DNA from 2 places in the uncultured Paenibacillus sp. genome. Region 2 is predicted to be linked to the other one. Evidence: predicted binding sites of a transcription regulator. Region 2 holds the regulator's gene; the other holds the start of a gene.
What was found. The regulator CtsR, encoded in region 2, represses protease genes until heat stress. The targets are predictions, from matches to a motif close to ATGGTCAATAAAGGTCAAACA.
Positions count from the first base shown of each region.

Region 1: the regulator CtsR is predicted to act here: its motif matches at 1,522-1,542, upstream of clpP (ATP-dependent Clp endopeptidase proteolytic subunit ClpP).

Region 1 is NZ_CAUPYC010000040.1:10,486-13,891, forward strand. It holds gene RWM61_RS13165 (sugar-binding transcriptional regulator) at 1-966, opposite strand, end outside; tRNA gene RWM61_RS13170 (tRNA-Arg) at 1,383-1,457, shown strand; gene clpP (ATP-dependent Clp endopeptidase proteolytic subunit ClpP) at 1,619-2,200, shown strand; gene RWM61_RS13180 (sporulation histidine kinase inhibitor Sda) at 2,474-2,719, shown strand; gene RWM61_RS13185 (HPr family phosphocarrier protein) at 2,821-3,090, opposite strand; gene whiA (DNA-binding protein WhiA) at 3,187-3,406, opposite strand, start outside.
Region 2 is NZ_CAUPYC010000013.1:59,193-62,598, forward strand. It holds gene RWM61_RS06995 (protein arginine kinase) at 1-694, opposite strand, end outside; gene RWM61_RS07000 (UvrB/UvrC motif-containing protein) at 757-1,281, opposite strand; gene RWM61_RS07005 (CtsR family transcriptional regulator) at 1,315-1,779, opposite strand; gene RWM61_RS07010 (hypothetical protein) at 2,115-2,681, shown strand; gene RWM61_RS07015 (hypothetical protein) at 2,808-3,002, shown strand; gene RWM61_RS07020 (hypothetical protein) at 3,162-3,344, opposite strand.

The DNA.
Region 1 (3,406 bases), on a different contig from region 2:
CAAAGATAACATTTGCTCAGCGGCCGCTTCGTCGGTCACGAGCACATCCTCCTGCCCGTGCCGCATGACGGCCGCGATGGCGCGTCCCTTGCTCGCGCCGCCGGCGACGCCGATGCGAAGCTCGGCGTTGTCGATGTCCTCGATGCGCAGGCCGACCGTCGGCATGTTATGCACGACACGTCCCTGTTCGTCGAAATAGTAGCCGAACGCTTCCGCCAGCGCGCCCTCCTCGAGCAGCGAGGTCATCGTCCGTTCGTCGACCCGCCGCCTGCGGGCCATGACGAGCGCGTCGCCCATGCCGTGCAGCACGATGCGCGCCTTGCGGATATCAGCAAGGATATCGCTGACGGTCGGATCCTGAATCAGCGATTGATAGGCTTCCTCGCCAAGATGATCGGGCACGTGAAGCATGCGGTACTGGGCGCCCGTCCGCTTCGCCATCGCCGATGCGATCGTATTCGCCTGCAGTTCGACCCGCTCGCCCAGCCCGCCGCGCGCAGGAACGAACAGGCAGCCCTTGAACTGCGGAGAGGGCGTCATCCGTTCCGCGATTTGAGCCATTGTGGAGCCGCCCGTGACGGCGATAATATCGCCCTTCGTCACATAGCGTCGAAGAATCGAAGCGGCCGCCCGGCCAAGCTCCTGCTTCACGTGCGGAGAATCGTCGGAGTCGCCCGCGACGATTATCGCCTGCTTCAGGCCGAACCGCCGGCGCAGCTCCTCCTCCAGCTCCGTGATGCCGAACAGCATCTTGACCAGCGGCTCCATCTCCTCCAGCAGCCGTTCGCCGGAGACCGTCGCGCGCATCCCGTCGGCTCCGATGTCGAGCAGCCCTTGCGATTCGAGGAACTCGGCTTCCGCGCGCAGCACCCGCTCCGTCATATGAAGCGCCTGGGCCAGCGTGCGCCGTCCGACCGGGCCGGTTAAGCGAACGTGATGGAGAATCGTGTATCTTTTTTTCATCATATCGGAAAGGTCCGGGATTAACTGCTTCTGAACATTAATGAGCTTTCTCACGTCATGCACCCGTTCCTTCCCCAGGATGTGCGTAGGTTACCCGACTCCCCGGTTAAATATGTAAAGGAAGGAGAGTCTTGCGGACACTGCCGCATGCGGCCCGCCAACTTGCTGGACGATAATCGTCCCGCTGCAACTTTTTCCGTCCCACCAGGGTCAAAAAAAAGGCAGTCATGCTTTTCCTTCTGTTTCATTGTAAAAGATCGCGTGTGAAAAAGCAAGCGATAGCGGCCGAAATCCGCTTCGCCGCCGATCAGGCTCAAGGCAAACCCGCATTCGCCCGGCGGCGCTCGGCTTCCACTATTTTTATTTCCGTTGCTCTTGCAATTCGCCCGGGATTATCTTATAATAACTTTTGCTGACTTGCGCCCGTGGTCCAATGGATATGACGTAGGCCTCCGGAGCCTGAGATCTAGGTTCGATTCCTAGCGGGCGCGCCATCTATACTCCGGATTGAAACCGAATGTTGAACCGAACCGGCACCGCCGGTTTTTTTGCGCGTTGAGTTTGACTATCTTTGACTTTTACTTCGGAATTCGTTATGATGAGTACAGATTAACAACCATTATCGACTTTACGATTGGAGGGGGCACTTGTGGACATGAATTTCGTCCCAATGGTTATTGAGCAAAGCAATCGCGGGGAACGGGCTTACGATATTTATTCGAGGCTCCTGAAGGATCGCATCATCTTCCTCGGCACCGGCGTCAACGACGTGGTCGCAAACTCCATTATCGCTCAGCTGCTGTTCCTGGCGGCCGACGACCCGGAGAAGGACATCAGCCTGTATATCAACAGCCCCGGCGGCTCCATTACGGCGGGCATGGCGATTTATGACACGATGCAGTTCATTAAGCCCGACGTTTCGACGATCTGTGTAGGTATGGCGGCCTCCATGGGCGCGTTCCTGCTGACGGCCGGAGCGAAAGGCAAACGTTACGCGCTGCCGAACAGCGAAGTGATGATCCATCAGCCGCTTGGCGGAGCGGAAGGGCAAGCCAGCGACATCGAGATCCGCGCCAGACGGATCCTGAAGATGCGCGACAAGCTGAACGCCATCCTTGCCGAGAGATCGGGGCAACCGCTCAGCCGGATCGAGAAAGACACCGACCGCGACTACTTCATGTCCGCGGAAGAGGCGCTCGCTTACGGCCTCGTCGACAAAGTCATCGAGAAAATTTAATCAAGGCCGCGCATAACAGGCGCCTACCCGTCGCAGGGTGGGCGTTTTTACATTTTCTTCAATTATCATACATTGCACGATCTGTCAACCATATTTCGAGGCTGTGAAATGGAGAACACGAACAGCTTCCTCCATGCTATGATAAAGACAAGCTAAACCTGCCATAATCATACAGTTGTAGACAGGTTTTGAAAACGAATTTTTGGAGTGCTGCTTATGCGTTTTTCAAATCCATTTCTCACCATGCGCAACGCTGTAAAAGAGTACGAACCGTTGAACAGATCAAGCGCCTCTTCCGTCTCCCGTCGTCCGACACCATTCACGGCGCACCAAACAGCGGAATCATGCCCGATACCGCTGCAGGACAAGACCATGCTGCTTCGCCCCCTGAACGACGAGCATCTGCTCGAAGTTTACCGCGAAGCCAAGGCGATGAACTTGTCCGACGAATTCATCCAGCTGATCGAAGATGCGCTTCGCACGCGCAACATCGAAGCGCCGGAGCTCTCGAATTCATAACGATCTGTCAGCCGCCCTCACGGGCGGCTTTTTGTTATTCCGCTATCCCGCGCCCAAACTAAAAAAGCACCCTTCGGGCGCCCTTTCGTACGTGCTTGTGCTTATTGATTCTCCAGTTCTTCCTTGCTGACCAGATTGACCAAAGCGGTTACAGCCTGCTCGGCGTCCGAACCGTCCGCGCTGATCGTAACTTCCGTGCCGGAGCTGATCGCCAGGCTCATAATGCCCATGATCGACTTGGCGTTAACCTTCTTATCGTCCTTCTCGACGAAAACCTCGGACGAAAACTTATTGGCTTCTTGCACGAACAGCGCCGCCGGTCTTGCATGGAGTCCCGTCTTCAGACGTACGACAACCGGTTGCTTTGTCATGAAACATACCCCCTATAAGGATTTCACTCGCTACGTATCCTATTGTGAACGAAGACGTGTTAGGCTTTTTGCACTATTATAACATTAATTGCATGCCTAGACTACTGTCGAGCCTTGGCCGTTTCTTATTTTTTCCGCCAATTCGTCGATTTTGCGCAGCCGGTGGTTGACCCCCGATTTGCTGACGGAGCCCTTGAGCAGGTCGCCGACCTCCTTGAGGTTCATATCGGGATGCGCCAGCCGGATTTCGGCCACCTCGCGCAGCTTATCCGGCAGGTTCTCCAGGCCGACTTCCTTCTGCAGCAATTTAATGTTG
Region 2 (3,406 bases):
GCCCGAGGGTAATCTGGTTCGAGATTTGAAACAGGTTGCCTACCGCTTCGCTGCCTTCGCCGTAAAGCCCCCGAACCACCAGGCCGACCTGCGTTATGGCCGACAGGATCCGGTTGATCTGCTGGGTGAGCACAAGCGCCGGCAGGTGCATCATCACCGAGGCGCGAATACCGGTGCCGACGTTGGTCGGGCAACTGGTGAGATAGCCGCGCTTCTCGTCAAAAGCGTAATCGACCGCTTCCTCGAAGGCATCATCGATCCGGCTTGCCAGGTCCCAGACTTCCTTGATTTGAAATCCCGGCGACAAGCACTGAATCCGCAGGTGGTCCTCTTCGTTGATCATGATGCTGACCGACTCGCTGTTATCGAGCAGAAGCGCTCCGCCGCGCGATTCGTTGGCGAGGCCGGGACTGATGAGATGCTTCTCGACCAGCACCTTTTTCTCCAGCTCGTTCAGCTCCGACAATATAAAAATATCAAATTTCCCGATTGTATCCAACCGCCCCTGCTTGGCGACCCCCGTCAACTGCTCCATCACTTCCCGCGATTGCTGATTCGTGGCCAGCATCGGGAACGGATGGCTGCCCACGTTCCGGGCGATCCGGATTCGGCTGCTGATGACGATGTCGGAATCGGGACCGTCGGTTTTCATCCATTCGCTGAGCGCGTCCTTGGCGAACCGCCGCTTCTCCATATCGCAACCTCCTTACGCGTTGAACCGCACCGTTCGAGAACGACCGCCGCTTCCCATAATGGTTACGCCTCCGAAATTTTCCGCTCCAGATCGCGGATCCGGTCGCGCAAATGCGCCGCTTTCTCGAACTCCTCGCTGGCGATCGTATGCTGAAGCTCGCGCTTCAAGTGCTCCAGCTCCCGCTTCGTCTGCATTTGGCGGCCGGTGCGGCGCGGAATTTTCCCGACATGCGAAGTACCGCCGTGCACCCGCTTGAACAAAGGGTCCAATCGGCTCTCGAAGTGCTTGTAGCAGGAGCTGCAGCCGAACCGTCCGATCTTGCTGAACTGCCCGTAAGTCAGGCCGCACACCTCGCAGCGCAGCGTTTGGGAAGGCTTCGCGCCCAGCCCTTGCTGGCCGCCGGACGGCTCGAAGTCGAGCAGTCCGGACAGCAGGCTGTGAATCGAGAAGCCGCCCGGCGTTCCGGGTATGCTCTCGCCCCTTTCGCGGGCGCACGATTCGCAAATATGGAATTCGGTCTTCTCCCCGTTGACGATTTTCGTAAAATGAAGCGTGGCGGGCTTTTTCCCGCACTCCTGGCAGATCATTCCGGATCACTCCTTTCGCAGAAACATCGGACGCTACGGCCGGGCGAGCAATGCGATCAGCATAGCCTTCAGCAGCCGGGCTCGAAGCTCGTCCCGCAGCGGGAGTTTCACCGCGATGACGTCACGCGATACGGCTGCCCGAAGAAGGCTCGCCTCCCGCTTGTCGATAATGCCCGCTTCTTCCAGCTGATAGATGAGACCCTCTGCAGCCAATTGCTCCATGCTGGTACCGATGGTTTGATGAATGTGCGTATGAATCGCCTTAAGGGCCGGGAGATCGACGCGTTGAATCCGGATATACCCGCCGCCTCCGCGCTTGCTCTCGACGACATACCCCTTTTCCAGCGTAAAACGGGTACTGATCACGTAATTGATTTGCGACGGCACGCAAGAAAATCTGTCGGCTAACTCATTGCGCTGAATTTCAACGGCCCCTTCGGAGCTTTCCTGAAGCATTTGCTTTAGATATTGCTCAATGAGATCGGAAATGTTGCGCATATCACCAACCTCCCCAAAGATGCCGCAAAACGGCGGAGACCCGTATCCCGCCTTCCGCTTGACTTTGACTTTCTTTGACTTTAACTTAATTATACGGATTTTTTGTCAATCGTCAAGCGCTTGCACCGCGGTTATCCGCACCTCATTAGCTTGGGGCGGAATATCGGGGGATTATACCGGTTTTTACCCCTCTCGCGCAACTTTCATTCGGGTATTCCCGTGGTAAGCCCGCAACGTCTATTTGCCGCATTCGGGGAATAGGCTGTTATCGAGAGGCTCCGTTCGCAGTCGCAGGCAGAAGCTTCTCCAACAGGCCAAAGGCAGGTGTTTGTATCATGCTGTATCCGGGTGAAGAGCAACCGGCGGCATCATTCGAGGCGGTGCGGGAAGCCAGGCTGGAATTGCGCGCCGGAGATATATTGACCGCTTGCGATAATGAGCTGGCGGTACCTGACGGTTACTTGGGGCACAGCGCGATCGCGGTCGATGGAGACTACATCGTCGAGGCCGTCATTTCGTTTCCGTACGTCCAGCTTGCGCGCACCGTTCAATTTTTCCGCGCCCATCCCAAATGCGCCGTTTACCGTCCGGTCAATCCCGCAATGGGCCTCTCCGCCGCCCGCTATGCGTACCAATATTACTCGTTCTGCGACTACAATTATAAAATGGGCCTGTCGTACCCGCCCTTTTCCTTCTCTTCCAGGATCCCTTTGAACGATCCCTGGACATCCATCTATTGCTCCAAGCTGATTTGGAACAGCTATTACTACGGCGCCGGCTACGCGCTGAAAAACGATTTCGGTCTGTTCACGCCGGAAGATTTGGATACGTTCCTGACTTCCGACCCTCACTTTGTGCGGCTTTACCGCCATCCCGCATTCATGTTTCACGTCGACACCTAAGCCCAAATCGCGCTTCCGCCTATTCTCCGGTCATTTAGGTGTTTGCACAGTGCATTTGCGTACATCGGACATAAGATGTACCGTGACTACCACCTAAACTAAAAATGACAAGGAGTGTTGACCAACATGGCAGGTTTCGGCGGAGGTTTGCATACAGGCCTGAACGCGAACGTTGATTTGCACGCGGGAGCCGGCGCGCATCTCGGTGCGGGCTGGGGACATCACGGCTACGGCTATCATTGCGTACACGGATACTCGAGCGCCGGCGTTATACTCGTCCTATTCATCCTGCTCGTTATCATAGTCCGTGCGTACTTGTAATTCCCTGCTCCATCATGAGATAACCTCGAAAAGCCCCTGTCCGCGGACGGGGCTTTCATTATTTGCCGGCGCTTCACGTGGCCGGACGTTCGTTGTCTTGTCCGATCGGACCCGGCCTGCGCGCCGGCTGGATCTTCACCGGCCGGACCGTCCACAATCTTACAGTGACGCATTAAACTGCTTCAAATCTTCGACAAGCTCCTTGGGAAGCTCCTGGTCCTCAGCGAAGCCTTCTGTCAGCGTCTCGGCGACGAATTCCGCGCTCACGCCGTAATGCTTCAAAATAACGTTGATCGTGTCGAGCTGCTCATGATTTTCGACGAACTCGTTAAGCCTGCTCATGGGTGGTATCCCTCCTTGTAATCGGAGATTAGTTTAGCTCATCCTGCGGTTTTTATCCTTCG